Regions from separate parts of the Streptomyces anthophorae genome, predicted to be linked through region 4. Evidence: riboswitches for the same ligand, from Rfam matches in the RefSeq annotation. Region 4 holds a riboswitch; each other region holds the start of a gene.
The links. A riboswitch is a leader RNA that binds a small molecule or an ion and turns the genes downstream of it on or off. The one in region 4 is predicted to bind cobalamin.

Region 1 (7,216 bases), 7.5 Mb from region 4:
GGCGGAGTACGGCTCGTGGGCGAGGCCGCAGCGGATGCCGGGGAGCTTGTTGGCCGCCATGACGGCGCCCTGCCCGGTGCCGCACACGAGCACGGCGCGTTCGGCGGCACCGGAGAGCACGGGCTCGCAGGTGTCACGGGTGATGTCGGGGAAGTCGACGGGTTCGCTGCCGTGCGTGCCGCAGTCCACGACCTCGTGGCCGAGCGCCTCGATGGCCTGCCGGACGGTGTCCTTGAGTGCGAAACCGGCGTGGTCCGCGCCGAGGGCGACCCTCATGTGTTGTCCTGCCTTTCGGGATTCCTTGTGCACAACTGCCGTACGGGCGCTCACCGTTGGGGCTTGGGCGACCGGTCGACGAAGGTCGTGGGGACGCGCTGACCGGTGGCCGCGCGCCCGGCGATGAGGTCCACGACCCCGCGCACGCCGAGCCGGCCGATCTCGGCGGCGTCCTGACGGACCGCGCTGACGGGCGGCGAGGCGAACTCGAACCAGTCGAGGTCGTCGACGGACACCACCTCGATGCGGGCCGCCTGTTCGGTGCCGAGCCGCTCGCGCAGCGCACGTACGGCGCCGAGCGTGGTCGGGCCGTTCGCGCCGAAGACGGCGGTGAACGGGACGCCGCGGTCGAGGATCCGGTGCATCGCCTTGGCGGCCCCTTCGGCGAGGAAGTCGCCGGCGTCCAGGAGTGCGTCGTCGGTGCTGATGCCGTGCCGCTCGCGGCCCGCGAGGTAGGCGGCGCGTCGTTCGGCGCCGGTGGAGATGGTGTCGGGGCCGCCGACGAAGGCGACGTCGCGATGCCCGCGCCGCCGCAGCCAGTCGAGCACCTGCCCGACGCCCTGGGCGTTGTCCGTCCCGTACATCGGCGCGTCGATGCCGTCGATGGTGCGGTTGAGGAAGACGAGCGGGAGGCCGGAGGCGAAGGTGGCTGCGAGCTGCGGCGAGACGGTGCTCTGCGGCGCGAACAGCAGTCCGTCGATGCGCTGCGAGGCGAAGGTCTGGAGGTAGGCGTCGGCCTGGTCGGCGTCCTCGTTGGCGTTGGCCAGCAGCACGGTGTAGCCGTGCCGGCGGGCCTCCTGCTCGGCGGCGTGCGCCAGTTCGGAGAAGAACGGGTTGCGGATGTCCGAGACGAGCAGCCCCAGCACGTCGGTCCGTGCACGGCGCAGCGCGCGGGCGGGCCCGTTGGCGACGTAGCCCAACTCGGCGGCGGCCGCGAGCACCCGCCGCCGCGAGTCGGCCGAGGTCTGGCTGCTCCCGCTGAGCACGCGCGACGCCGTCCCGAGCGCGACTCCGGCGCGCGCGGCGACGTCCTTGATGGTGGCCATCCGTGGCTCCACTTCCTCGTGGATTTCATGGAAACGTTTCCATGAAGTGGATGACTTCAAGATTGCATACGGGCCGGTCCGCGGGCAAGGGTTCGACGGAGGCGCCGCTCGCGGGCGGGGCCGTCGGGGTGCCACGGTTCGCGCCACTCGCGCGACGTGTGCCTTTACCGTGCCCGCACCCGGAGAGCATCCTGATCTTTCGTGCCGCCGCGCGCGGCCGTCCGCGCCGCCTACGAAGGGTCGATTCCAGTGGAGGGGCAACTCCGACAGGTCGAGGCCGTGCTGTTCGACACCTTCGGCACGGTCGTCGACTGGCGGACCGGGGTCGCGGCCGCCGTCGACGACTTCGCCGCACGTCACGGGCTGGCGCTCGACGGGACGGCGTTCGCCATGCGCTGGCGGGAGCTCTACCAGCCGGCGATGGAACCCGTACGCACCGGCGAACGGGACTTCACCCCGCTCGACGTCCTCCACGCGGAGAACCTGCGGATCGTGCTCGCCGAGCACGGAGTTGACCCCGCCGCCTTCGACGAGGTCGGGCTGAGGTGGCTCAACGAGGCGTGGCACCGGCTGCCCGCCTGGCCGGATTCGGCACCTGGCCTGGCGCAACTCGCCCGCGGCGTCACGGTCGGAGCACTGTCCAACGGCAACCTCGCGCTCCTGACCCGCCTGGCCAAACACGCGGGCCTCCCCTGGGACGTGATCGTCGCCTCCGACGTCACCCGCGCGTACAAACCGCAGCGAGAGGCCTACGAGCGGGCGGCCTCGTTCCTCGGGCTCCGTCCGGAACAGGTCATGCTCGCCGCGGCACACAACGAAGACCTGCGGGCCGCTCGGGACGCGGGCCTTCGGACCGCGTTCATCGCGCGGCCCACCGAGTACGGGCCCGCGCAGGCGAAGGACCTGGCACCCGACGGGGACTGGGACCTGGTGGCGGGAGATCTGGTCCAGTTGGCGACGCTCATGGGTGACCGGCCCTGGACCGCGGACCGGCACCTCGCGCCGCCTGCGGGGTGAACTTCGGTTCCACGGCAACCGCACGGAGCCAGCTCGTAGGATGCCGGGGTGCCAAGACCGATACCGACCGGGCGTCGCGCCTGGATTGCCACATGGGCGGGGGTGTGCGCGGCCGGGCTCGCCGCCACCTGCGCGTTGAACACCTCCTCGAAGCCCGACCCGCAGCCCGAGGAGCCGGTCAGTGCCCGGTGCGCCGAGCTGATCGCCTCCGTCGAGAAGCAGTTGGCCAAGGACGAAGGGGACGGGAAGCGGGACGGAGTGGTGGCCTTCTCGCACATGTGGAGCGCCGATGAGGACGATTGCCACGATGCGCTCAGCGATCACTTCGGCGGTGACTGGTGACGCGCGCCGTGTGGCTTGTCGGCTTCGCCGTGCTGGTCGCTGTCGCTGCCGGGTTGACCATCACCATGGCCGCGACATCGGAACCGGAGCCGCACCCCACGCCCTCCCGCGTGTACTCCTCCTGTCTCGCGGCCGACACCCGGCCACTGGCCGAGGGCGAGAACCCGTGCGCGGGGAGCTGAACAACTCCCCTTCCTCTCCTACGTGTTGGTACCCGCCTCGTACCGCTTGCCCGCCGCGATCACGGTCTCGACCGACCGCAGCGCGCCCAGATCCGCGAGCGGGTCGCCGTCCACCACCAGGACGTCCGCGCTGTAGCCGGGGGTGAGTTGGCCGGTGGTCTCGTCGAGGCCCAGCGCGAGAGCGGCCTCCGTCGTCGCCATCCCGAGGACGCGGTCGTTGGGCAGGCCCAGGTGCTCGTAGAACGTGAGGGCGGCGGGCAGGCCGTCGAACCCGGCGCGCTGGACGCCCGCGTCGGTGCCCGCGATCAGCCGGGCCCCGGCCTCCGCCATCCGTCGGATCACGTCGAACATGGCCTCGGCGCGTTCTGCGCCGAAGAACTTCGGCAGCATCCGCCAGTTCGGGCTGACCGTGGGGCAGACGTAGATGTTCTGCTGGACGATCTGATCGAGCACGTCCTCGCGGACCTCGAATCCGTCGGCCGTCATCCACGTGCAGTGCTCGATGGTGTCGACGCCCGCCGCGACCGCGGCGGTGATGCCGTCCGCGCCGTGCGCGTGCGCGGCGACCGGCAGTCCCGCGCGGTGCGCCTCGTCGACGAGCGCCGCCAGCTCCTCCTCGGAGAACTGGGACTCCCAGCTCGCGGCCCCACCCTTGGTGAGCCCGCCACCGGTCGCCATCACCTTGATGACCCGGGCGCCGGACTCGGCGTTGCCCCGCACCAGCCGACGGACCTCGTCGGGGCCGCAGGCCTCGCCGCCGAGGAACCAGCAGTGACCGCCGGGCGGAGTGACGGGTGTCGTCGCGGAGGCCACCCGCGGTCCGGCAGCCGAACCCTGTGCGATGTGCTGCGCGAGTCGCACCGCGAGGCCGTTGCGGTCGCCGAGGTCGCGGGCCGTCGTGACGCCGACGGCCAATAGCTGCCGTGCCCGGACCGCCATCTCGGTGAACAGCGCCTCGTCGTCCTGTTCCTGGAGCGTGGACACGGGGTCCGATCCCGCGTCGAAGCAGAGGTGCACGTGGGCGTCGATCAGGCCCGGGAGGACCGTCCCGGCCGGGAAGTCGAGCCGCGGCTCGTCGGGCCGCGCCCGGCGCTCGACCTCTTCGCGCGGGCCGACGGCGGCGAGAACGCCCTCGCGTACGAGGACCGCCCCGTCGGCGACGACGTGACGATCAGGTCCGGCCAGGACACGCGCGGCGGTGATCAACATGAATCGCGGCTCTCTCTCGCATGCGAAGAACGACGGCTGTCGCCATGCAGGACATCAGAAAGAGCGGGCAGTTCCTGGTTGTACGCGCCAATTCGGCCCCCTCCCCCACCGTGTCGTCGTCATCCCGCCAGACAGCAGTCTCCGCACTTGCCGCCGTTCGGGGCCCGGTAGAAGAGACAGCAGCTGCGGCGGCGGAACGTCGGCCCCGGGCCGGTGATCCGGCCCGTTCCCCGCAGCCTGCCCGTCTCCAGCAACTCGCCTGTCAGACCCGTGAGTTCGGGACGCAGGTCCGGCCGGATCCGCAGCAGTTGCGCCGCCGATCCGACGAGCGCCGAGGCGGAGTTGCCCGCCAGCAGGCGCGGCGCCACCTTGATGGTGAGGCCGCTCTCGACCTGCTCCAGCACCTGGTCGACCTCCGCGTACACCGCGTCGGCGAGTGCCGGGGGCTCCGGTGCGCGGTGTCCCTCGGGTCCGGGCAGGCGGAGGGCCGAGCCCTCCCCCGACCACTCCACCGTGCTCATGGTCGGCACGATCCCGTGGACGAGCGCGCAGGCGAGGACCGGTGACCACAGGCGTGCCGCGAGGCCCAAGTGGGCGATGGAGGCGCCGATACGGGGTTCGGCGGCGGTGTCGTAGTGGTCGTTGACGGCCTGGGCGCGTTCGGCGAGGCCGGCGAGCACGAGCGGTGTGCCGGCCGGTTGTCTCGCCGGCGTCGTGTCGAGGGCGAAGAAGCCGCCGAGCCGTGCTGCCACGTCGTCCAGCGCCCCGGCGACCTGTTCCGACGGCACCGCGGTCATGAGATCGAGGCCCGGCGCGGCGGCTTGATCACGTAGAACTCCAGGATCTCCGGGCACGGTGCCACTCCCGGTCCGCCGGCCCGCACCCACTCCGCGATGTCCTCGGTGGCGTCACGGTCGTTGACCAGGCCGAGCCACACCGGCCGCGCTCCGGCCGCACGCCCGGCGGCGGAGGGCTGTACGACGATGACGTTGGCCTGTTCGCAGACGTCGAGGCACTCGGAGATCCGCAGCGGGGCGATCTCCCGCAACCGCGCCGTCTGTGCCGCGTGGTCGCCGCTGACCTTGACGGTGCCGCAGCAGCAGTCGCGGCACACGACCAGGCGGCACGGAACCGCCCGGCCCGCCGCGGGTGCCGGCACTTCGGCGCGTCGTCGTCGGGGCATGGAGCATCCTCCCTCTGGCCGGGGAGTTCCGCCCCGGATCGCTTCGAGGGGGCGACGACGTGAGTCTCCTGGCTCTCGGGTCCGTGCTCGTCCCGGCCTTCCCGCCCTCGCGGGGCAGTGGCCTCCCGGGATCCGCTCGCCGATCACAGTGGCGGTACCGCACCGGATTCGCACCGGTTTCCTCGGGCCGCCGTCGCCCGTGTTCCCGGCCATCATGCCATCCGGCCCCGCCCCTGATGTCGGCAACTCCGGCACCAGGGGCGGGGCACCCACCGGTCTACATCAGGCGACGGGCGCGTCCGTGCGCCTGCCCCGCCTGTACGCGATCTCGCCGAGCACGATGTCGCAGAGCATGAACGCCGCGAGCGGCAGGCCGAGCAGCGGCACGAAGTAGCCCAGCACGGCGATCACCACCATCGCCGGCACCACGACGTACGGCGGCACCTGCTGCCAGGCCCCGCGCGGAACCGGCCGCCCGAAGGCGGAACCGCGCCCGCGCTGCCACCACATCCGGTACCCCCACACGATGAGGAGCACCACCGCCAGGGCGAGAGCGGCGAGGGCGATCTGGTTCACGAGCCCGAACAGGTTGCCGGTGTGCAGGTCGATGCCCCAGCGGGACAGCTTGGCGAGCACCGGATAATCGGCGAACCGCACCACGTCCGTGACCTGACCGCTCGCCGGGTCGACCGCGACGGCGTCCTGCTTCTCCGGCCAACTCCGCTGGATCTGCTGCACGGTGTACGCCGAGGAGGTGTCGGCGGGCGGGACGATCTCCACCGGGTTCGAGAGGCCTTCGGCGCGGGCCGCCTCCAGCACCGCGTTCAGGCCGACGCCGCCGTCACCTGCCGGGGCACCCGATCCGCCCATGCCGTGCCCTGCGTGTTCACCACCGGAGGCCGGGGCCGCGGACGCGGAGACCGTCGGTGTGGTCTGGCCGAGCGCGGCACGCAGATCGGTGATGCTCGCGCCCGCGTACGTCGACCAGGTCAGGCCCGTCGCCGACAGGAAGAAGAGTCCGAGCGCCGCCCAGACACCCACCGACCCGTGCAGCGACAGGGTGCGCCTGCGGCCGGTCGTCCCGCGGATTGCCCGACGGGAGCGGCGCCGACCGAACCAGAGGACGAGGCCGCCGCCCGCGATCACCCACATCCAGCTGGCCGCGAACTCGCTGTAGAGACGGCCCACTTGGCCGAGGTGCAGGTCGCGGTGGAGCTCGTCGATCCAGGTGCGCAGGGGCAGCGCGCCGGTCGACCCGTACTGTTCCAGGGCGCCGCGGACCTCTCCGTTGTACGGGTCCACGAACACCGCGAGCGTGTGGTCGGCGTCGACGCCCGCGACGCCGGAGAGCATGACGCGTGTCGTCGCGCCCGCCTCGGGCGAGGGCCGCACGGCGCTGATGTCTCCGTCCGGATGGGCCTTGCGGGCGGCGGCGACCTGTTCGGCGATGGGCAGCTCGGACGTGCCCACGGGGACGTTCAACTCATGGGCGTACACGAGCTTCTCGGCCTGGAACGAGCCCGCGTAGAGCAGGCCCGTGACCGCGGCGACGAACAGGAACGGGGCGACGAACACCCCGGCGTAGAAGTGCAGTCGAAGCACCAGCGGGCGAAGTGACGCCCACGCCGACCGGTCGGCGGGCGGCGCGTGCCGGCCTTCTTCTGCCGGGCGGGAGTCAGAGGTGTCTGACGTCTCGGAGGTGAGGGACAACGTGGTCCTCCAGGTTCGGGCAGCACGGAGTCCGGGCGCGGGCCGCTCCGCGGCGGCCCTGGACACATCCGGATCCGGTGCGTTGCAAGGGGACTCGGCCGCGCGGGCCCGCTCCGGGCGTGCGCACGGCCGGCGCCCGAGGGTGCGGCGCAGCCTCGGGTGAACCGGCTGTCGTCAGGCGACAGCGTTCCCTGCGGGTGGGCCCCTGGAGGTGATGGGGTCCGCGAGGAGCAGCTCGCGCGGCGTGCGGT
Region 2 (7,216 bases), 2.1 Mb from region 4:
CGTCGAGCAGCACGACGGCCACGTTTTTCAGCATGCCTGCCAGTGTGCCGCAGGGCTGGCAGTAATTCGAGGGTCAGTGTCAGTCCTGCCACTGCCGCGTGCCGTCGAACCGGCGGACAGTAGAGGACATGAACACAGCACTGAACTACCTCGCCGTCCTCTTCGTCTTCCTCCTCCTGGCCGCCCCGTCCCTGTACGGCATGGCCCACGACCGCCGCATCGACCGGCAGCTCCGCGAGGCGCGCCGGGCCGCCGAACGCCCGTCGAGCCGCGCGGAGTTCACCGAGGCGGCCTAGAAGTCCTCGTCGAAGCCGACCGAGCCCTCGACCGCCACCTGGTACGCCGAGGGGCGACGCTCGAAGAAGTTGGTCAGCTCCTGGACGCCCTGGAGCTCCATGAAGGAGAACGGGTTCTCCGAGCCGTAGATCGGCGCGAAGCCGAGGCGCTGGAGGCGCTGGTCGGCGACGCACTCCAGGTACTGCCGCATCGAGTCGGTGTTCATGCCCGGCAGGCCCTCGCCGCACAGGTCGCGCCCGAACTGGAGCTCCGCCTCGACCGCTTCCCGCAGCATGTCGGTGACCTGCTGCTGGAGCGCGTCGTCGAAGAGCTCCGGCTCCTCCTTGCGGACGGTGTCCACGACGTCGAAGGCGAAGCTCATGTGCATCGTCTCGTCGCGGAACACCCAGTTGGTGCCGGTGGCCAGGCCGTGCAGGAGGCCGCGGCTGCGGAACCAGTAGACGTAGGCGAACGCCCCGTAGAAGAACAGGCCCTCGATGCACGCCGCGAAGCAGATGAGATTGAGGAGGAAGCGGCGGCGGTCCGCCTGCGTCTCCAGACGGTCCATCTCCTCGACCGAGTCCATCCACTTGAAGCAGAACTCCGCCTTCTCGCGGATGGAGGGGATGTTCTCCACCGCCGCGAACGCCGCCGTCCGGTCCTCCGGGTCGGGGAGGTAGGTGTCGAGCAGCGTCAAGTAGAACTGGACGTGCACGGCCTCCTCGAAGAGCTGGCGCGAGAGGTACAGGCGCGCCTCGGGGGAGTTGATGTGCTTGTAGAGGGTGAGGACCAGGTTGTTCGCGACGATCGAGTCGCCCGTCGCGAAGAACGCGACCAGGCGGCCGATCATGTGCTGCTCGCCCGGCGACAGCTTCGCGAGGTCGGCGACGTCCGAGTGGAGGTCGACCTCCTCCACCGTCCACGTGTTCTTGATGGCGTCGCGGTAGCGCTCGTAGAAGTCCGGGTAGCGCATGGGACGCAGGGTCAGTTCGAAGCCCGGGTCGAGCAGGTTCTTCTCGGCAGGGGTGGTCATTACTGGCAGGCCTCGCAGGACTCGGGGTTTTCCAGGGAGCAGGCGACGGCCTCGGGGTCGGCCGCCTGTACGGGGACGGTGCTGTTGCCCGCCGCCCGCGCGATGCGCGTCGCCGGACGCGAGCGCAGGTAGTACGTCGTCTTCAGGCCCGACTTCCAGGCGTACGCGTACATCGAGGAGAGCTTGCCGATGGTCGGCGTCTCCATGAAGAGGTTCAGGGACTGGGCCTGGTCGAGGAACGGGGTGCGGGCCGCCGCCATGTCGATGAGGCCGCGCTGCGGGATCTCCCACGCCGTGCGGTACAGGGCACGGACCTCGTCGGGGATCCAGGTGAAGCCCTGCACCGAGCCGTTGGACTCGCGCAGCGCCTCGCGGGTCTGCGCGTCCCACACGCCGAGCTTCTTCAGCTCGTCGATCAGGTACCCGTTGATCTGGAGGAACTCGCCGGACAGCGTCTCGCGCTTGAACAGGTTGGAGACCTGCGGCTCGATGCACTCGTAGACGCCGGCGATGGAGGCGATCGTGGCGGTGGGGGCGATGGCCAGGAGGAGGGAGTTGCGCATGCCGACCGACGCGATGCGTTCGCGCAGCGCCGCCCACCGCTCCGGCCACGTGAGCCGGACGTCGTAGTGGTCGGGGTGCAGCACGCCGCGCGCCGTGCGGGTCTTCTCCCAGGCGGGGAGGGGCCCGTTGCGCTCGGCGAGGTCGGCGGACGCCTCGTACGCGGCGAGCATGATGCGCTCCTGGATCCGCGTGGACAGGGCCTTCGCCTCGGCCGAGTCGAACGGCAGGCGCAGCTTGAAGAAGACGTCCTGGAGGCCCATCGCGCCCAGGCCCACCGGGCGCCAGCGGGCGTTGGAACGGCCCGCCTGGTCGGTCGGGTAGAAGTTGATGTCGACGACGCGGTCGAGGAACGTGACGGCCGTGCGGACCGTCTCGTCGAGGCGCTCCCAGTCGATGTCCCGGCCCTCGACGTCCACGAGGGCGCCGAGGTTCACGGACCCCAGGTTGCAGACGGCCGTCTCCCCGTCGTCCGTCACCTCCAGGATCTCCGTGCAGAGGTTGGAGGAGTGGACCGTGTGGCCGGGCTCCGCCGTCTGGTTGGCGGTGCGGTTGGCGGCGTCCTTGAAGGTCAGCCAGCCGTTGCCGGTCTGCGCGAGGGTGCGCATCATGCGGCCGTACAGATCGCGGGCCGGGATGGTCCGCTGGGCCTTCCCCTCGGCCTCGGCCCTGCGGTACGCGGCGTCGAACTCCTCGCCCCACAGGTCGACGAGCTCGGGCACGTCGGCCGGCGAGAACAGCGACCACGGCTGGTCCGCGTTGACCCGGCGCATGAACTCGTCCGGGATCCAGTGCGCGAGGTTCAGGTTGTGGGTGCGGCGCGCGTCCTCACCGGTGTTGTCGCGCAGCTCAAGGAACTCCTCGATGTCGGAGTGCCAGGTCTCCAGGTAGACCGCGGCGGCGCCCTTGCGGCGGCCGCCCTGGTTCACGGCGGCGACCGAGGCGTCCAGCGTCTTCAGGAACGGGACGATGCCGTTGGAGTGCCCGTTCGTGCCGCGGATCAGCGAGCCGCGGCTGCGGATGCGGGAGTACGAGAGGCCGATGCCGCCCGCGTGCTTCGAGAGGCGGGCGACCTGGTGGTACCGGTCGTAGATCGAGTCGAGCTCGTCCAGCGGGGAGTCGAGCAGGTAGCAGCTCGACATCTGGGGGTGCCGGGTGCCGGAGTTGAAGAGTGTGGGGGAGGAGGGCAGGTAGTCGAGGCGGCTCATCAGGCCGTAGAGAGCCTCCACCTCCTGAAGCGCGCGCAGGGAGTCGTCCTCCGCCAGACCCGCCGCCACGCGCAGCATGAAGTGCTGCGGGGTCTCGATGACGTGCCGGGTGATGGGGTGGCGCAGCAGGTACCGGCTGTGCAGGGTGCGCAGGCCGAAGTAGCCGAAGCGGTCGTCGCCCGCGAGGTCGATGAGCGCGTCGAGGCGCGCCGCGTGCACCCGTACGAACTCGGCCGTGCGGTCCGCGATCAGGCCCTCGCGGTGGCCGACCGCGACCGATTCGGTGAAGGACGTGACGCCCTGCGAGGCGGCCTCGGCGGCGACGGCACGGGCGAGCAGCCGGGCGGCGAGCCGGGAGTAGGCCGGGTCCTCGGAGATCAGCCCGGCCGCGGCCTCGGTGGCGAGATCGCGCAGCTCGGCCTCATCGGCCCGCGCCGAGCGGCCGCGCAGCGCGGCGGCCGCGATCCGGCCGGGGTCGGCGTCGGGGAGGTCGGCGGTCAGCTCGGTCAGGGTGCGCAGCAGGGCTGCACCCGGACCGTCCTCGGGGGTGGCTGAGACCGGTTCGGCGGGCGCGATGGTCACGTGGAGGCTCTCCCTCGCTCGGCTCGGGGCCTGCGGGGAGGAGGTGGCAGCGCGGGCGCGCGAAGGCGGGCCCTCGTCCACCGGCCCTTTCCGCGAGGCCCGGACGTCGTCGACGCCCGGGCCGGACGGCTCGGGCGTGCCGTCGACAGGTCATCGGACTCGCGCGGGCGCTTTTGTACGCCTACGCACACCGTTGCGGGACAGTTCCGGATTCGCACCGGATTCCCCTGCGGTGACAGCGAGAGCGAGCATACATGTTGTGCCGGGCTTTCGCGTCAGCCCCATATGTTGTGTCGGCCCGGTTCGGGAGTGGACCGGCTAGAGCTTCAACTCGTACGCCCGCAGCGTCACTTCCGGGATCGGGTCCCAGTCGCGCTCCGGGGTCCGGGTGAAGCCGAGGCGTTCGTAGAGCCGGTGCGAGGCCGTCGCCACGGGCTGCGTGCACAGCACCACGGCCTTCTTCCCGGCCGCCCGCGCCCGCTCGATCACGGCCTTCACGAGAGCCTCCCCGACGCCCTTGCCCCGCGCCTCGACCGCCACCGCGAGCATCCGGAACTCGGCCTCGCCGGGGCGCGAGACCTCCGCGTACGGGTGGTCGTGCGTGGGGACGTACGTGACGGCGCCGAGAATCCGGCCCTCCGGGCCCTCGGCGACGAGGACCTCGGCCTGCTGCGCGCGCTTCTCGACGTCGCGCAGCTCGGCGGCGTACCAGTCGTTCTCGCCGTCCGCGAGGAGCCCGCTGCCGAGATAGGCGCGGGCAATCAACTCGCCGAGGGCGGCGTACTCTTCGGGGCGCACAGTTCTGATCACGTCGTCATGGTTACGTGACGTGCGGCGGTGGTCGCAATGCTTTCCCGAAAATGCCTCGGGCCCCTCCATCAGGGAGGGGCCCGAGAGGTGTCCGTACGGGTGACTAGTGGCCGGAGCCCGCGCCGACCTTCGGCAGGTCGACCTGGACGCCCTTGTCGCCCGCGTCGGCCGTGTAGTCCTCGGGGGCCGTCTCGTCGACGCCGTCGGGGGCGTTGAACGCCTTGAGGACGAAGGTCAGGACGACGGTGACGACGACGTTGAGGACGAACGCCGTCATGCCGATGTAGCCGATCTGGCCGATGCCGGGGATCTCCGCCGACGAGCCGCCGAAGTGCTTCTGCGTCGGCGACGCGACACCGTACGCGGCGAGCGTGCCGTACACCATGCCGACGGCCCAGCCGGCGAGCAGCGCCCAGCGGTGGAACCAGCGCGTGAACAGGCCGCCGACCAGCGCCGGGAACGTCTGGAGGATCCAGATGCCGCCGAGCAGCTGGAAGTTGATCGCGACGGTCTTGTCCATGGTCAGGACGAAGGCCAGCGCGCCCACCTTCACGAGCAGCGACACCAGCTTGGAGACCTTGGTCTCCTGCGCGGCCGTCGCGTCCGGCTTGATGAAGTCCTTGTAGATGTTGCGCGTGAACAGGTTCGCCGCGGCGATGGACATGATGGCCGCGGGGACCAGCGCGCCGATGCCGATGGCGGCGAACGCGACGCCCGTGAACCAGTCGGGGAACATGTCCTCGAAGAGCTGCGGGATCGCCAACTGCCCGTTCTGCACCTTGATCCCGGCCGCGATGGCCATGAAGCCGAGCAGCGCGAGCAGGCCGAGCATCAGCGAGTACAGCGGCAGGATCGTGGTGTTGCGGCGGATCACGTTGCGGCTCTTGGAGGACAGCGTCGCCGTGATCGAGTGCGGGTACATGAACAGCGCCAGGGCGGAGCCGAGCGCGAGCGTCGCGTACGTCCACGTGCCCGAGGAGCCCGGCGCGAGTCCCGCGACGGGTTTGCCCGCCGCCTCGTTCGCGGCGTCGAACTTGTCGCCCGCCGCCGAGAAGATGTGCTCGAAGCCGCCCAGCTTGATCGGGATGTAGATGATGGCGACCGCGATCACGAGGTAGATCAGTCCGTCCTTGACGAACGCGATCAGGGCGGGCGCCCGCAGGCCGGAGGAGTACGTGTACGCGGCCAGCACGCCGAAGGCGAGCAGCAGCGGCAGGTCCTTGATGAACCAGTTGGTGTTCTCGCCGCCGCCGACGCCCATCACGTCCAGGACGGCCTGGATGCCGACCAGTTGGAGCGCGATGTACGGCATCGTGGCGAGGATGCCGGTGATCGCGACCGCGAGCGAGAGCCCCTTGGAGCCGAAGCGGCCGCGCACGAAGTCGGAGGTCGTCACGTAGCCGTGCTTGTGCGAGACCGACCACAGGCGCGGCAGGAAGGTGAAGATCAGCGGGTACACGAGGATCGTGTAGGGCACCGCGAAGAAGCCGGCGGCGCCGGCCGCGTAGATCGCCGCGGGGACGGCGACGAAGGTGTACGCGGTGTAGAGGTCGCCGCCGAGCAGGAACCAGGTGATCCAGGTGCCGAACGAGCGGCCGCCGAGGCCCCATTCGTCCAGCGAAGCCTCGTTCTCGGCCTTCCGCCAGCGCGCGGCGAGGAAGCCCATGACCGTGACGGCCACGAAGAAGAAGATGAAGACGGTGAGCGCGACACCGTTGACGCCGCCGTTCACGCGCCCGTCCCTTCGGAAGTGACCTTACGGGCGCGCTGGTCGCGCTGCCACAGCTTGTACGCGATCATCGTGAGCGCGGTCGAGATGAGCACCCAGAGCATCTGGTACCAGTAGAAGAACGGGATGCCGATGAGGGTCGGTTCGACCTTGGCGTACGAGCTGACCCAGAGCATCGCGACGAACGGTGCGACCAGACAGAGTGCAATGATCACGCGGACCGGCGTGACCACCGGTTGTTTCACTTCAGGCGCATCGGACATTCGCGGTTCCGTTCCCCTCGCTGATCAGAGATCCCACTTATCTCATGCTTAACGTGCGGGAAATCTAAGCGAGAGTCTTGATCTATGGAACCCCCGTCCGGATAACGGACGTGCCCAAAGGCCCGTTCAGCAGCAGCGGAACCCCTGCCGGGGATCCGCTTCCTGCCGGTCCGTCCGCATGCGCTCGAAGTCGCGCCGGGACGGCACGGGCGCACCGGGGTGGGTCTCCCCGACGTGCGCCACGTACCGCTCGTACGCGCTCTCGTCCGTCAACTCCCGGACGAACCACCGCACATACCTAGCCACCCGTAGCACTGCCGACGCCGGCATCGCGCGCCTCCGCCTTCTCTTCCTGCGTGGGGACGAGCCCGGCCGGTGCCACCAGCGTGGACTCGACGTACGGCGCCTCGCTCAGCTTGGACGACTGCGGGTTCCGTACGTGCTTCACGCATACCCGCAGCGCGTCGAGAACCACCACGACGATGAGGAGCGCGAGCGCGGCCGAAAGGACGCCGTCCACCGTGGAGTTGGTCACCACGGTGTGCATGTCGTCCATGGTCTTCGCGGGCGGCAGCACCTTCCCGGCGTCGATGGCGTCCTGGTAGTTCGAGCGCTGCTGGAAGAAGCCGACGCGCGGATCGGACGAGAACACCTTCTGCCAGCTGGCGGTCAGCGTCACGACGGTGTCCCAGATCAGCGGAACCCCGGTGATCCAGGCCCACTTGAGCCGCCCCGACTTCACGAGCAGGGTCGT
Region 3 (7,216 bases), 7.7 Mb from region 4:
AGCGCCGTCACGCACAGCAGCACGATCCGGGTACGGCCCACCCGGACGCCGAGCGCGGCCGCCGCCTCCGCGCCGAAGGCGAACGCGTCGAGCGTGCGCCCGTACGCCAGACACACCACGAGCGCCACGGCGAGCACGGCCAGGCACAGCCACACCTCGGTCCAGCCGACCCCGCTGAGCGAGCCGAGCAGCCAGAACAGCACCCCGCGCGTCGTCTCCGCGTCGGCGGATGTCAGCACGACGAACGAGGTCAGCGCCGAGAACAGCTGCATCGCCGCGACCCCGCACAGCACCACCCGGTCCGTGCTGCCGCCCAGCGTGTGACTGAGCACCAGCACCAGGGCGAACGAACAGACGGCGCCGGCGAACGCGCCGCCGGACACCGAGACGGCGCCCCCGCCGAGGCCGAGGACGACGACGAGCACGGCCCCGGTCGAAGCGCCCGAGGAGACACCGAGCACGAACGGATCGGCCAGCGGGTTGCGCAGCAGCGCCTGGAGCACCGTGCCGCACACCGCGAGCCCGGCGCCGCACACCGCCGCGAGCAGCGTCCGCGGCAGGCGCAGGTTCCATACGATGCCGTCCCGGATCGGAGAGAGGTCCGAGGTCCCGAGGCCGATCCGGTCGCCGACCGCCGCCCACACGTCCCCGACCTGGATCTGCGCGGGGCCGATGGTGATCGCGAAGGCGACGGAGGCGCACAGCGCGGCCACGGCGGCCGCCCAGACGAGCGTGGCGCGCAGGGTGATCCGGGGCGAGGCCGGCGGATGCGCCGCCGTCGCCGGGGGAGCCGCGACCGTGCGAGCTGTGACCGGCCGGGCCGTCACCGGGCGAGCCCGAAGCGGCGCAGCCCCGCGGCCACGCGCTCCACGCCGTCGACCGTCCGGATCGTCGGGTTCATGGCCTGCCCGCTCAGGCGCACGTACCGCTTCTTCTTCACGGCGGTCATGTGCTGGGTGACGGGATTCGACTCCAGGAACTTGATCTTCTGCGCGGCCGACTCCGCCGACTGCGAGCGGCGCGTCAGGTCGCCGATGACGAGGACGTCGGGATCGCGGTCCGCGACCGTCTCCCAGTTGACCTGCGGCCACTCCGCACGCGTGTCGTCGAAGACATTGCGCGCCCCGAGCTCCTTGGTGACGACGCCGGGCGCGCCGCAACAGCCCGCCATGTAGGGCGAGTCGGAGTTGGCGAACCAGTACAGGACGTCGACGCCGTGCGCGTCGACACCCGAAGTGGCCGTGCGGACGCGGGACTTGAGCGTGTCGATCAGCTTCTCGCCGCGCTTCTGCACGTGGAAGACGCGCGCCAGGTCGCGGATCTCGCCGTACACGACGTCGAGCCCCAGGGCCTTGGTCCGCACCCCGTCCCCGTCGCCGCCGTTGTCCTTGCCCGCGCAGTCGCTGGGGGAGAGGTACGTGGGTACGCCGAGCTTCTCGAACTCCGCGCGCGGCGCCACGCCGCCCTTGCCGAGGGTGTACGTGAACGAGGCCGCGGCGAAGTCCGGCTCGGTGCCGAGGACCTTCTCGAACGACGGGTAGCGGTCGGCCAGGCGCGGCACCTTCGCGTTGGCCTTCGCCAGGTTCTTCAGTACCGGGTCGGTCCAGGTGCCGGTGCCGACCATCCGGTCCTCCAGGCCGAGCGAGAGCATGATCTCGGCGGAGCCCTGGTCGAGGGCGACGGCGCGGCGCGGGGCGTGCTCGACCCGCACCTTCTCGCCGCAGTTGTCGAGCGTGACACCGTCGCCGCTCGCGGCATCGTCCCGGGTGGCGGCGGTCGTGCCGCACCCGGCCAGCAGCAGGGTGAGCGCCAACAGCGGGGCGCATCGGCGGAGTTGACGTGCGAACAGCACGGAGGTTCCTTCGCGTCCAGGGCTCATACGCGGAGCCGGCCTACGGTCCGCCCCCACGCCACGCGGCGCTGGAGGCCGCCAGCAGGTCTTCGGACTCGGGGTCGTCCGCGCGAAGCGCCTTCCCAGGCCGATGTGCCGGCCCAGTGGCAGTGGCTCCGCCCGTCACCCTCACCGCTGCGCGTCAGTTCCGGGTTCGCACCGGATTCCCTGACCCGTGTGCGTAGAAAAACACACAAAGGTAAGACTGGCTCAGCGAAGCTATCACGCGTCCCGTCCCGGGCATCACTCGCTCACGGACTTGACTGTCGGTTCAAGGAGGGGGCGGGCCCGGGCGGGAGCGCGCCGATGGGTGGGAGAGCTGTCCGACGAGATGGGAGTACACCACCAGATTGTCGCGGTATCCGGTGTCGGCCCCATACGCGCCGGCGCAGGTAATGGTGCGCAGCTCGGGGCGTCCGGTGGAGTCGTAAACCTCTCGGGTGGGGAAGGACCTCTTGGCGTAGCTGCGAACCTTGTCGACCTCGAAGCGTGCGACGTTTCCGTCGCTGCGGGCGACATCGATCCGGGCTCCGGGGCGAAGCCGGCTCAGGCGCGCGAAGACGGCAGGACCCTTGCGGGTGTCGAGGTGGCCGACGGCCACCGATGTTCCGTTCTGCCCCGGGACGGGCGCACCGCTGTACCAGCCCGCGATGTCGGGGCGGTCGAGTGGGGGTGGTTCCAGGCGTCGCAGATGATCGAGGCCGATGGCCACCAGGGGGGCGTCGACTCCGATGGAAGGGATGACAATGCGGGTCGGGACAGTCCGCGTGGTGCCGGAACGGGAGTTCCCCTGCGCGGCGGTACTCCCACTCCGGGACTGTGCATGTGAGGCCGCGCCCCGCTCGCCGGGGGGCTCGCTCTGCGAGCCCGTCATCTGCGACCAGCCCGTCACCGTAATGATGAGCAGGGCGAGGAGCAGTGCGGTGGGCCGCACCAGCCTCTGTGTGGCGGACGTTGAACCTGGTTCGGCTGGTGCCGGGTCCTGCGTGTTGCGGGACCCGGCACCACCCGGACTCGGGGTGGATCGCTTCACCGGGCGGCCTCGGTCAGCCTGCGGATCCGGGGCGGCTCAGGCCGCCTCCACCCGCGTCGACCCCGCCGACAGGATGGCTTCCCTGATCGCCGCGGCCCGGTGTGTCGGAGCCATCTGGCGTGTCAGGAGTGTTCGTGGGGTCGGGAGCTGGGGACTTCGTGGGGTCGGGAGTCGGGGACTGCGTGGGGTCGGGGGTCGGAGTCTTCGTCGGGTCGGGAGTCGGCGACGGCGAAGGATTGTCGCCGCAGTCCACCTTGAAGTTCTTGGACTTGGCCTGCCCGCTCTCGGTGGCCCACCGCCAAGTCACCCCGTAGTGACCGTCCGGCAGCGACATCGTGGCGGTGTGCGCCGAACCGTCGTCGTTGACGCGCAGTACGCCTTGGCTGACCGTGTCGTTCCCAGTGGGCGGAATCTCATCGATCTGCCAGTAGACGGCCTTCACTCCATCGAAGTCGAAGGCGTCCAGGTAGAACTCGCACACCTGGGGCTCGTCCCGTTCGTCGCCCACCGGGGTGTCCGCGCTGTGGACCTTGATGTCGCCGTTGTCGCCTGGAGCGGCCAGGGCCTGGGAGACTGGAACGGCGGCCAGGCCGATGGTCAGGGCGACCGCTCCGAGGATCCCGGTGCGGCGGCGGTCCCGGACGATATTGGGCACCATGCGGTTCCTTACGATAGTCGGATCATCCGTTCGTAATCGTTGCTTTCCGGGCAGACTGCAACGTCCCGTGCACGACCGCGGCGTTCGGCCCCGTGGACACGCCGGGCTTGTCACCCGTTGGGGGCACCCACTCGCAGGGGAGCGCCGACGGCGCGGGCGTTGCCCGGCAGTAGACGGAACGGCGCCTGCCGGCATGAACACGGGCTCCAAGCGTCCCGACTGGACAACTCCTCGGCGCAGCGCCTCACCGGCCCGCATTGAGCGCGTCCACCGCTCCCTGCGCGTCGCCGATCGTCGAGTAGTCGACCGCGACGAAGTTGACCGGCCTGCCGCGCTCGCGTTCGCAGCGGCGCGCCCGGTCGAGTACGTACCGGCGGGCGTTGACCTCGCCCGCGTCGATGCGGCTGCCGCCGTTGTTGGTGATGAAGTGGTTGAGCAGGAACAGCCGCTTGTCGTCGCCGCCGCGGTGCGGGACGCAGCTCATTTGGTCGGGGGAGCGGAAGGCGAACGGCGTCTCCATGCCGTACCGGTAGAAGTTGCGGTACCAGGAGCCCGCGTCGTCCGCCTTCTCGGCGAAGACCACCAGACGCCGTCCGCTGTCGATCATCTCGCCGAGCGTCGGCCACGGCTTCGCCGGGTCGGCGTCCGGCCGGTGCACCAGCTTGTCCAACCCGGCCTGCCTGAAGGCCCTTCGGGTGTCCTTGGCGGAGATCGCGTCCTGGACGATCAGGGTGACCACGTCATGGGGGTGGTCCTTCATCCAGTCGCCGATCTCGCGCAGCGTCGGCACCAGCGGGATCGCCCCCGCCCGGCACACGGAGTGGCACAGCCACAGACCCTTGCGCGGCGGGTTGACCCGGTTGACCGCGGACCGCACCAGTGCCTGCTGCTCGGCGGTGAACTCGGAGCCGTCGAGGCGCCCGGTGATCTCCTCGGGCGTCTCCCAGCGATAGGTGTCCAGTTGGAGGGCGCGCGCCCCGTGGTCCAGCTGCGTGCTGATGTGAGGGTCCTGGAGGGGCCCGATGAAGTGGTCGGCGGTCGTCGACATCGCGTTGTGCATGGTCAGGTACGCGACCTCGTCGTAACGGCGGTCGCACAGCTCGGTGCTGCCCTGGCACTCGCGGGCCGCCGCAGGGGAGGCGGCCAGCGGCATCAGCACCATTCCCGCGACCGCCACGCACGCGGAGCCGAACCCCAGGCCGACCGCCCGCCGCGGCGATCCGAGCCGCTCGCGCGCCACCCGCGGCGCCCGCCCCGCGAGCCCGGTCCGCATGAGCAGGCCGACACCGGCGAGCAGCGCCCCCGCGAGCACGGGGACGAGCGCGGCCCACAGCGCGGTGCCGGTGAGGTGGCCCACGGCGGCGCGCTGCACGTCGTCGACGAGGCGGGCCAGGCTCGGCGGCCACGAATCGGGAGGCGCGACGAGCCGTCCGTCGGTGACCAGGCGCGTCACCCAGGCGGCCAGCGCGGTGAGCGCGCCGCCCGCCGCGAGCGGGATGCCGAGCAGGATCAGCCGGCGCCCCGGCTGCGGCGGACCGAGCAGCCACAGCGCGGCCAGGGACAGCAACAGGAGCGCCGCCGCGACGACTTCGAGCACCCCGAGGCCGACCGCCGTGTACGGGCGCGCCTCGCGCAGCCCCGACAGGTCGTTGCCGGAGGCCTTGAGGGTGTCGGTGAGGTCCCAGGTGCCGCCGTCGACCAGCGCCCGCAGCTGGGTCGCCGCGCCCTGGACGCGGTCCGTGACGGTGGCCGGGGCGACGGCGGCGAGCGCGGTGCCGACGTCGCCGTCCGCGAGCGCCGTCTCGATCTCCGGGCGCAGCTCCGCGCGCTCCCTCGCGGGTACGAGGGCGAGCAGCGCGTCGGCCACGCGGTCCGCCTGGTCCGGTGACAGCGGCAGCCGCGGCAGGTTTTCGGGCGCCCGCCCGGCGGCGAGTTCGCGGGCCTCGTCGGCGAGCGTCTCCCGGAACCGGTCGAAGTCCGGCTCCGAGCGGTTCTGGACGCCCGCGACGAGATCGCCGAAGTAGGTGTGCGCGAGGTCGCCGAGATTGGCGATGACCGGGCGCAGATCGACGACGAGCCGCAGGTCGTCACGGTCGCCGTTGAGATAGCCGACCACCGCGTCGATCTGCTGCCGCGTCAGGTCGCGCAGCGTGTCCGGCGGCAGGACCAGCTTGAGGTTGGAGGTGATCTGGGCCTCCGGCACGGCGAGCCCCGCCAGCAGGTCGCGGGTGACCGGGGACGCCTTCGGATCGACCAGCACCTCGTTGTAGAGCCGGTCGTAGGCGTGCTGTTCGTCGAGGACGGCGGCGTGGAAGCCGGGGTCGAGCAGCGTGCCGCGGACGGTGGCCGTGACGCACACGGTCAGCGTGGCGAGCGCGGCCACGACGAGGGCCACCGCGCGGAGCAGCGGATGGAGCGCGACCTTCTCCATGCCGTCGACGGTACCGGTCCGGGGGCCGCCTCAGTAGTCGAGCGGGTCCCGGCTGATGGGGCAGGTCATGCAGTGGCCGCCGCCGCGACCGCGGCCGAGTTCGGCGCCGACGATGGTGATGACCTCGACGCCCGCCTTGCGCAGCAGCGTGTTGGTCTGGGTGTTGCGGTCGTAGGTGAAGACCACGCCGGGCTCCAGGGCGACCGCGTTGTTGCCGCTGTCCCACTGCTGGCGCTCGGAGGCGTACACGTCGCCGCCCGTCTCGATCACCTGGAGGTCGCCGATGCCGAGGGCCTGTGCGACGACGTCGGTGAACGCGGCCGAGCCCTCGTCGGTGATCTCCAGGCCGGGCGCCTTGTCGCTCGGTCGCAGCGAGAACGTGTGCACCGCGTCCATGATCTTCGGATACAGCGTCACGATGTCGCGGTCGGCGAAGGTGAAGACGGTGTCCAGGTGCATCGCGGAGCGCAGCTTCGGCATCCCGGCGACGATGACGCGCTCGGCGGCCCCGTTCTCGAACAGGGAGGCCGCGACCTGCGTGATGGCCTGCCGCGAGGTGCGCTCGCTCATGCCCATCAGGACGACGCCCTTGCCGACGGGCATGATGTCGCCGCCCTCGAAGCTCGCCTGCCCCCAGTCCTGCTCGGGATCGCCCCACCACACGGTCGAGCCCGCGAAGTCCGGGTGGAACTCGTAGACCGCCTTCATCAGCAGCGTCTCGTCGTGCCGCGCGGGCCAGTACAGCGGATTGAGGGTGAGGCCGCCGTAGAGCCAGCACGTGGTGTCGCGGGTGTAGAGCGTGTTGGGCAACGGCGGCATCAGGTACTCGCGCACGCCCGCGGTTTCGCGGGCCAGCGAGACGTACGGGGAGCGGTAGTCGTCGGGCAGGTCGGTGGTGGCGAGACCGCCGATGAGGTACTCGGCGAGCTGCCGGTGATCGAGTCCCTCCAGGAACGCGCGGGTGTCGTCGATCAGACCGAGCCCCACCTGGTTGGCGACGATCTTCCGGTCCAGGAGCCAGGACCTGGCCCCGGGGACCGCCATCGTCTCCGCGAGCAGCTCGTGCAGCTCGACGACCTCGACGCCGCGCCCGCGCAGCTTGTTGACGAAGTCGGCGTGGTCGCGCTGGGCGTTCTCCACCCACATCACGTCGTCGAAGAGCAGATCGTCCGCGTTGGTCGGCGTCAGCCTGCGGTGCGCGAG
Region 4 (7,216 bases):
TGTGTCCCTGCGTCGCCGCCATCGCCTCCACACACGTACGTGTCACGTTGTTGAACACGTCCTGCGCGGTCAGCGACCAGCCCGAGGTCTGCGAATGGGTGCGCAGGGACAGGGACTTGGCGTTCTTCGGGTCGAACTGCTTGACCAGCTTCGCCCACAGCAGGCGCGCTGCGCGCAGCTTGGCGACCTCCATGAAGAAGTTCATGCCGATCGCCCAGAAGAAGCTCAGGCGCGGCGCGAACGCGTCGACGTCCAGGCCCGCCTCCCGGCCCGCCCGGAGGTACTCCACGCCGTCGGCGAGGGTGTACGCCAGCTCCAAGTCGGCCGTCGCGCCCGCCTCTTGGATGTGGTACCCGGAGATGGAGATCGAGTTGTAGCGCGGCATCCGCTGCGAGGTGTACGCGAAGATGTCGGAGATGATCCGCATCGACGGCTTCGGCGGATAGATGTAGGTGTTGCGGACCATGAACTCCTTGAGGATGTCGTTCTGGATGGTCCCGGCCAGCTTCTCGGGCGGTACGCCCTGTTCCTCGGCGGCCACGATGTACAGCGCGAGCACCGGGAGCACGGCGCCGTTCATCGTCATCGAGACGCTCATCCGGTCCAGCGGGATGCCGTCGAAGAGCTGGCGCATGTCGTAGATCGAGTCGATGGCGACGCCCGCCATGCCGACGTCACCGGTCACCCGCGGATGGTCGCTGTCGTAGCCGCGGTGCGTGGGCAGGTCGAAGGCGACGGACAGGCCCTTCTGCCCGGCCGCGAGATTGCGCCGGTAGAAGGCGTTGGACTCCTCGGCGGTGGAGAAGCCCGCGTACTGGCGGATCGTCCACGGCTGGTTCACGTACATCGTCGGGTACGGGCCGCGCAGATACGGGGCGACGCCCGGGTAGGTGTCCAGGAAGTCCAGGCCCTCCAGGTCCTGGCCCGTGTACAGCGGCTGCACCGTGATGCCCTCGGGTGTCTCCCACCGCAGGTCGTCGCCGCCCGCCGCCTTCTTCAGCGCCGTACGCCACTCCTCGGCGCTGCCACCGGCCGCGGCCGGGGTCCCCAGGTCGATCGCCGAGAAGTCGGGGATGTTCGGGCTGGGCATCAGGACACTCCCATGCGGTCGAGCGTGGCGGTGAGGACGGCCACGGCGTCGCAGCCGGCGAAGACGTAGGTGTCGACCCCGGCGTACGTACCGGGGCGGCCCGCGAGGAAGACATGGCCTGCGCCCGCCTCGCGCAGCTCGCGCGCGGCGGCCTCGGCCTGCTCCTCGTACACCTGGTCGCTGGAGCACAGGCAGGCCTCGCGCGCCCCGCTCTCCTCGAACGTGCCGTCCGTGACCGCCTCGATGCCGCCCGCCTGGAACAGGTTCGCGGCGAAGGTGAGGCGGGCGGTGTGCGCGGCGACCGGGCCGAGCCCGGCCAGGTGGACGCGGGGGCGGGACCCGGTCGCGGCGAGGTGCGCGTCCGAGCGGGCCCGCAGTGCCTCGAAGGCCTCGTCGCGGCGTACGCGCGGCAGGCCGCCGGACGGCCGCGCCGGAGCGGGCCCCCGGACGACGGCCTTCTCGGCCAGGTCCGGGAACTCGCTGACACCGGTGACCGGTTCACGGCGTGTGGCCAGCTTCTTGCTGCGTGCGGCCCAGGTGGCGGCGAGCCGCTCGCCGAGCAGCCCGGAGCGCAGCGCCGCCGCCTGCCCGCCGGCCGCCTCGATCTCCTGGAAGAACTCCCAGCCCGCGCGGGCGAGTTCGTCGGTCAGACGCTCCACGTACCAGGAGCCGCCGGCCGGGTCGATCACCCGCGCCAGGTGCGACTCCTCGATGAGGATCGTCGAGGTGTTGCGGGCGACGCGCCGGGCGAACGCGTCCGGCAGGCCCAGCGCCTCGTCGAACGGGAGGACCGTCACCGCGTCGGCCCCGCCGACGCCCGCGGCGAAGGCGGCGATCGTGGTCCGCAGCATGTTCACCCACGGGTCCCGGCGCGTCGTCATCACCGACGAGGTCACCGCGTGCTGCCGCTGCGCGCCCTGCTCGGGCGCCCCGCAGACCTCGGCGACCCGCGCCCACAGCCGTCGTGCCGCCCGGAACTTGGCCACCGTCAGGAACTGGTCCGCGGTCGCCGCGTACCGGAACTCGAGCTGCGACAGGGCCTGTTGGGCCGTCAGTCCCGCCGCCGTCAGCGCGCGCAGGTACGCGACGCCGGTCGCCATCGACGCGCCCAGCTCCTGCGCCGCCGAGCCGCCGGCCTCGTGGTGGGGGAGCGCGTCCACGGTCAGCGCGCGGACGCCGGGGTAGTCGGCGAGACACCGCCGGGCCAGCTCCGCCGCCGTCCCGACGTCGTACGAGGTGCCCGTACGGGCCTCGTGTCCCAGGGGGTCGGCGCCGAGGTTGCCCCGTGCGGCGTCGGCGGCGACGCCCGCGCGCTCGTAGGCGAGGAACAGTTGGGCCGCGGCGGCCCCGGTCTCGGCGCCGGCGTCGAGGACGACCGGCGCGAGATCGAGGTAGACGCCGTCGAGCGCGGCGGGCAGCGCGGAGACGGGGAAACCGGCGGTCTCCCCCATGGCCAGCCACAGGGACGTGACGCCGTTCTCCAGGTCGGCGAGCACCGCGGCCGGATCCGCGGCATCGTGGCGCTGGCGCACGTCCCAGCCGCCGGCCACGTTGCCCTCGGCGCGGGCGCCGCGCACGAAGGGGGCGAAGCCCGGCAGCCCGGCCGGGGGAGCCGTGTCGCGGGCGGTGTACAGCGGGCGGGCGCGCAGCCCGTCCTCGAGCGTGGTGGACAGAGCACCTTCCGCTTCGGCTGCCGAGACTTCCTTGCCCGACTTGCGCAGGACACCCGAGACCAGGTGTTGCCATTGCTCGTGTGTCGCGTCAGGGAACTCGGCCGCCAAGGAGAGCCCGTCGTCTGGCAGGACCGTCATGCTCGGATGCTAGGCCAGAGTTAACGCTCGTTGGCAGCTCGCGCCCGTGTGACCTTGTTCTCCTTGCTGTACCGGCCTGTTTCGCCTAGGAGGCGGGGTCCCGGTGGATCAGGCCGGGCCGAGCTCCCCGCGCACGGTCCTTGCCGCGGCCACCAGGTTCTCCAGGGCGGCGCGTGTCTCCGGCCAGCCGCGGGTCTTCAGACCGCAGTCCGGGTTGACCCACAGCCGCTCGGCCGGGATGGCCTCAAGTCCCGTACGCAGCAGGGCGGCGGCCTCCTCCCGGCTCGGGATCCGGGGGGAGTGGATGTCGTAGACACCAGGGCCCGCCTCGCGCGGGTAGCCGTGCCCGGCCAGCTCGCGGGCGATCTGCATGTGCGAGCGGGCGGCCTCCAGGCTGATGACATCGGCGTCGAGGTCGTCGATGGCCTGGACGATGTCACCGAACTCGGCGTAGCACATGTGCGTGTGGATCTGGGTGTCCGGACGTACGCCCGCCGTCGACAGGCGGAACGCCTCGGTCGCCCACCGCAGGTACGCGGCGTGGTCCGCGGCGCGCAACGGCAGGGTCTCGCGCAGTGCCGGCTCGTCGACCTGGATGATCGAAGTGCCGTTCGCCTCCAGGTCGTTGACCTCGTCGCGCAGGGCGAGCGCGACCTGGCGCGCCGTGTCGCCGAGCGGCTGGTCGTCGCGGACGAAGGACCAGGCGAGCATGGTGACCGGGCCGGTCAGCATGCCCTTGACCGGGCGGGCGGACAGCGACTGCGCGTACGACGTCCAGCGCACCGTCATCGGCGTGGGACGGGAGATGTCCCCGGCGAGCACCGGCGGGCGCACGTAGCGGGTGCCGTAGGACTGGACCCAGCCGTGCTGCGTGGCGAGGTATCCGGTGAGCTGCTCGGCGAAGTACTGCACCATGTCGTTGCGTTCGGGCTCGCCGTGCACGAGCACGTCGATGCCGGTCTTCTCCTGGAAGGCGACGACGTCCCGGATCTCGCTCCTGATCCGCTCCTCGTAGCCCTCGGTGTCGATGCGCCCGGCCCTCAAGTCGGCGCGGGCCGTGCGCAGTTCGGCCGTCTGTGGGAACGAGCCGATCGTGGTCGTCGGCAGCAGCGGCAGGCCCAGGTGGGCGCGCTGGGCGGCGGACCGCTCGGCGTAGGACTGGTTGCGCCGGGTGTCCGCGTCGGTGACGGCGGCGGTGCGGGCCCGCACGGCAGGGTCGCGGGTGATGGGGGAGGCGGCGCGCGAGGAGAGGGCGGCGCGGTTCACCGAGAGCTCGGCGGTGATCGCGTCCGTGCCGCGGCTCAGACTCTTGGCCAGGGTGGCGATCTCGGCGGTCTTCTGGCGGGCGAAGGAGAGCCAGCGCCGGATCTGCGGGTCGATGTCGCGCTCCAGGGCGGCGTCCAGCGGGACGTGCAGCAGGGAGCAGGAGGCGGCCACGTCGACGCGGTCGGCGAGGCCGAGGAGGGTGCCGAGTGCGGCGAGGGACTTCTCCAGGTCGTTGACCCAGACGTTGCGGCCATTGACGACACCGGCGACGAGACGCTTGCCGGGCAGGCCGCCGACCGACGCGAGCGCGTCGACGTTGGCGGCCGCCGCCTCGGTGAAGTCGAGGGCGAGGCCGTCGACCGGCGCCTTCGCGAGGACCGGCAGGGCGTCCCCGAGCCGGTCGAAGTAGGACGCGACGAGCAGCTTGGGCCGGTCGCCTGCCGTGCCGAGAGCGCGATAGGCCCGCTCGGCGGCTTCGAGGTCGGCCGCGGTGCGGTCCTGGACCAGGGCGGGCTCGTCCAGCTGCACCCACTCGGCGCCGGCCGCCCGCAGGTCCGCGAGCACCTCCGCGTACACCGGCAGCAGCCGCTCAAGGAGCGTCAGCGGGTCGAAGCCGGCGGGGACGCCCGGTGCGGGCTTCGACAGCAGCAGGTACGTGACCGGGCCCACCAGGACCGGGCGGGCGGCGAGCCCCTCGTCGCGGGCCTCCTTGAACTCGGCGACCTGCTTGGCGGAGTCGGCGGCGAACACCGTGTCGGGGCCCAACTCCGGCACCAGGTAGTGGTAGTTGGTGTCGAACCACTTGGTCATCTCCAGCGGCGCCACGTCCTGGGTGCCGCGGGCCATCGCGAAGTACCCGTCCAGGGCGTCGGCCGCGACGGCCGCACGGTGGCGCTCGGGGATCGCGCCCACCATGACCGTGGTGTCCAGGACGTGGTCGTAGTACGAGAAGTCACCGGTGGGGACCTCGTCGATGCCGGCCGCGACGAGTTCCCGGCGGTTGGTGCGGCGCAGTTCGCAGGCGGTGGCACGCAGCGCGTCGGCGGTGACGCGGCCCTTCCAGTACCCCTCGACGGCCTTCTTGAGCTCCCGGCCGAGGCCCTGGCGCGGGTAGCCGTACACGGTGGCCCGTGCTGTCGCGGCTGCGGTCTTGGTGGTCACGGAGTTCTCCTTCGAGAGACGTATCCCATGGATCCCGAGGACCGGAACGCGTGAAGGAGCGACAGAACCGGCGGTGCGACCTCGCGCGGGCGAGGCGCGGTGGTCCGCCGGATGTGTGCGCCGACCCGCCCTCGAGGTCACCGGGATGTCCGCGCACGCGTCGTACGAGCACGGGCAGATGGCAGGTCTTCGGACTCGCGGGCACGTCCTTCGAACGAACGAGGACACCTACTGGCCGTCGCTTCCCAGGTCCCGTCTGTCGGACCCAGTGCGTGTGACGGCGGTCGTTCCCACTCACCGCTGCGGGGCAGTCCCGGATTCCCACCGGGTTCCCTCTTGCGACGCATCCCGCCTGGCTGACGGGGCGAACCAGCTGCACCGCCCACCCTACGGGCCGGTGCCGGAGGGTGGCCAGGAGACACGGAACCCGGTCGGTGACATGGAACACGGCGTTGCACAATGCAGGGATGGATCACACGGTCATGAAGGTCGTCGCGGCGGCCGTCGTCGAGAACGGACGGCTGCTCGTCGTCAGCAAACAGGCGGCACCGGACGTCTACTTCGTTCCCGGCGGCAAGCCCGAGCCGGGCGAGGAACCGGAGGAGACACTGGTACGGGAGCTGCGCGAGGAACTCGGTGTCGAGCCGGGCCGGCTCGAACCGCTCGCCGTGGTGGAGGAGCGGGCTGCCCTGGAGGGCGTTCCGATGCACCTGACGGTCTTCGCCACGACACTGATCGGCGATCCGGTACCCGCGGCCGAGCTGTCCGCCCTGCGCTGGACCGACGGACGGGATCCGGACCTCAGGCTCGCCCCCGCCGTCGAACACCATCTGCTGCCGCTGCTGCGGGAGTTGGGAAGGATGGAACCGGCCGTCCCGGGCCATGCATGACACGTCGTACGTAGTTCGCCGCCGCGGCCGGTTCAGCTGAGCGGGGTGGAGCGGCGCGGCGGTGGGATCCTCGGGAGCAGCTCCCACAAGGGGCGCGAGCCGGCCGCCCAGGTCGCCAGCGTCGAGCGGTCCGCCAGGTGCATGTGCAGCCGGCGGGCCAGCGGCGCGCAGCGCGTGGAGAAGCGTCCGTTCGTGACGACCAGGACCACGTCCGCGCCGTACAGCTGACGGGCCGTCCCGTTGACCCGTTGCAGATCCGGCGTGCCCACCGCGGAGCCCCGCTCCCCGTTCCGGCGGTGCTTGCACTGGATCACCCACGTGCGGCCCAGCGGGTCGGTGGCGAGGACGTCCGCGCCGTTGTCCCCGGCGCCACCGATCTGTTGCGCGTCCGCGCAGCCGTCCCTGCGCATCAGGTCCCGTACCGCGTACTCGAAGTCGCGGTGGTGCAGCGCGTCCAACTGGGGCAGCCCGTAACGCAGTCCCTGTCGACGGGTCCGCTCCCACAGGGCCCGCTGTCGACGCCGGTACAGCAGGCCCGCGCCCGCGAGCACGGCCACCACGGTGAGCACGACCAGCAGCCACCAGTGCACGAGCAGCCAGTTGACGGCCGCGACGAAGAGCGTCACCGACACGGCCGCACCCGCGAGCAACGCCGTGAGCCGCGCCTGTTGCCGCTGCTGCCGCTTGGTGGGACGCCGCCTCCGCCTCGGCCGCCGGGCCGGCGGGCGCCGCGTCACCGCTCATCCTTGCGTGCGTACGCACTGAACCATGGCATCGCGGCCTCCCCCTGAAGCAGCTCCCCGCCGAACTGCCCATGCTCGCAGCCACCACCGACAAACACTCAGGAAACCCGGCGTGCGGTGATCACGTAAGCGGGGATCAGGCCAGACCGGGTCCTCCCGGGGACGGCCGGGCGGCTTGTCACCCGGCGATGGCACTGAGTGCCTCGCGGTACCCGGTAACATCACCGCCTCTGCAACAGCGTACGGAAAAGTGCT

Region 1: it holds a riboswitch for cobalamin, as region 4 does, so the genes downstream of both, ACNYS0_RS40295 ((2Fe-2S) ferredoxin domain-containing protein) here and metE (5-methyltetrahydropteroyltriglutamate--homocysteine S-methyltransferase) in region 4, are expected to answer to the same signal.
Region 2: it holds a riboswitch for cobalamin, as region 4 does, so the genes downstream of both, ACNYS0_RS14975 (ribonucleoside-diphosphate reductase subunit alpha) here and metE (5-methyltetrahydropteroyltriglutamate--homocysteine S-methyltransferase) in region 4, are expected to answer to the same signal.
Region 3: it holds a riboswitch for cobalamin, as region 4 does, so the genes downstream of both, ACNYS0_RS41055 (ABC transporter substrate-binding protein) here and metE (5-methyltetrahydropteroyltriglutamate--homocysteine S-methyltransferase) in region 4, are expected to answer to the same signal.

What each region holds. Positions count from the first base shown of each region.
Region 1 covers NZ_JBLWQQ010000001.1:8,829,373-8,836,588, reverse strand. The annotation lists gene ACNYS0_RS40330 (RpiB/LacA/LacB family sugar-phosphate isomerase) at 1-276, opposite strand, end outside; gene ACNYS0_RS40325 (LacI family DNA-binding transcriptional regulator) at 327-1,322, opposite strand; gene ACNYS0_RS40320 (haloacid dehalogenase type II) at 1,524-2,339, shown strand; gene ACNYS0_RS40315 (hypothetical protein) at 2,388-2,681, shown strand; gene ACNYS0_RS40310 (hypothetical protein) at 2,678-2,863, shown strand; gene ACNYS0_RS40305 (amidohydrolase family protein) at 2,882-4,072, opposite strand; gene ACNYS0_RS40300 ((2Fe-2S)-binding protein) at 4,192-4,869, opposite strand; gene ACNYS0_RS40295 ((2Fe-2S) ferredoxin domain-containing protein) at 4,866-5,255, opposite strand; cobalamin riboswitch at 5,317-5,439, opposite strand; gene ACNYS0_RS40290 (PepSY-associated TM helix domain-containing protein) at 5,538-6,965, opposite strand; gene ACNYS0_RS40285 (hypothetical protein) at 7,140-7,216, opposite strand, start outside.
Region 2 covers NZ_JBLWQQ010000001.1:3,370,889-3,378,104, reverse strand. The annotation lists gene ACNYS0_RS14990 (helix-turn-helix domain-containing protein) at 1-34, opposite strand, end outside; gene ACNYS0_RS14985 (hypothetical protein) at 129-296, shown strand; gene ACNYS0_RS14980 (ribonucleotide-diphosphate reductase subunit beta) at 293-1,309, opposite strand; gene ACNYS0_RS14975 (ribonucleoside-diphosphate reductase subunit alpha) at 1,309-3,660, opposite strand; cobalamin riboswitch at 3,788-3,918, opposite strand; gene ACNYS0_RS14970 (GNAT family N-acetyltransferase) at 3,979-4,470, opposite strand; gene mctP (monocarboxylate uptake permease MctP) at 4,574-6,202, opposite strand; gene ACNYS0_RS14960 (DUF3311 domain-containing protein) at 6,199-6,462, opposite strand; gene ACNYS0_RS14955 (YbdD/YjiX family protein) at 6,589-6,792, opposite strand; gene ACNYS0_RS14950 (carbon starvation CstA family protein) at 6,761-7,216, opposite strand, start outside.
Region 3 covers NZ_JBLWQQ010000001.1:8,971,223-8,978,438, forward strand. The annotation lists gene ACNYS0_RS41050 (FecCD family ABC transporter permease) at 1-749, opposite strand, end outside; gene ACNYS0_RS41055 (ABC transporter substrate-binding protein) at 824-1,879, opposite strand; cobalamin riboswitch at 1,934-2,086, opposite strand; gene ACNYS0_RS41060 (class F sortase) at 2,163-2,825, opposite strand; gene ACNYS0_RS41065 (hypothetical protein) at 2,938-3,582, opposite strand; gene ACNYS0_RS41070 (phosphoinositide-specific phospholipase C-related protein) at 3,827-6,013, opposite strand; gene ACNYS0_RS41075 (arginine deiminase) at 6,044-7,216, opposite strand, start outside.
Region 4 covers NZ_JBLWQQ010000001.1:1,289,680-1,296,895, reverse strand. The annotation lists gene scpA (methylmalonyl-CoA mutase) at 1-1,090, opposite strand, end outside; gene ACNYS0_RS05720 (methylmalonyl-CoA mutase family protein) at 1,090-2,901, opposite strand; gene metE (5-methyltetrahydropteroyltriglutamate--homocysteine S-methyltransferase) at 3,010-5,328, opposite strand; cobalamin riboswitch at 5,492-5,717, opposite strand; gene ACNYS0_RS05710 (NUDIX domain-containing protein) at 5,796-6,218, shown strand; gene ACNYS0_RS05705 (restriction endonuclease) at 6,251-6,955, opposite strand.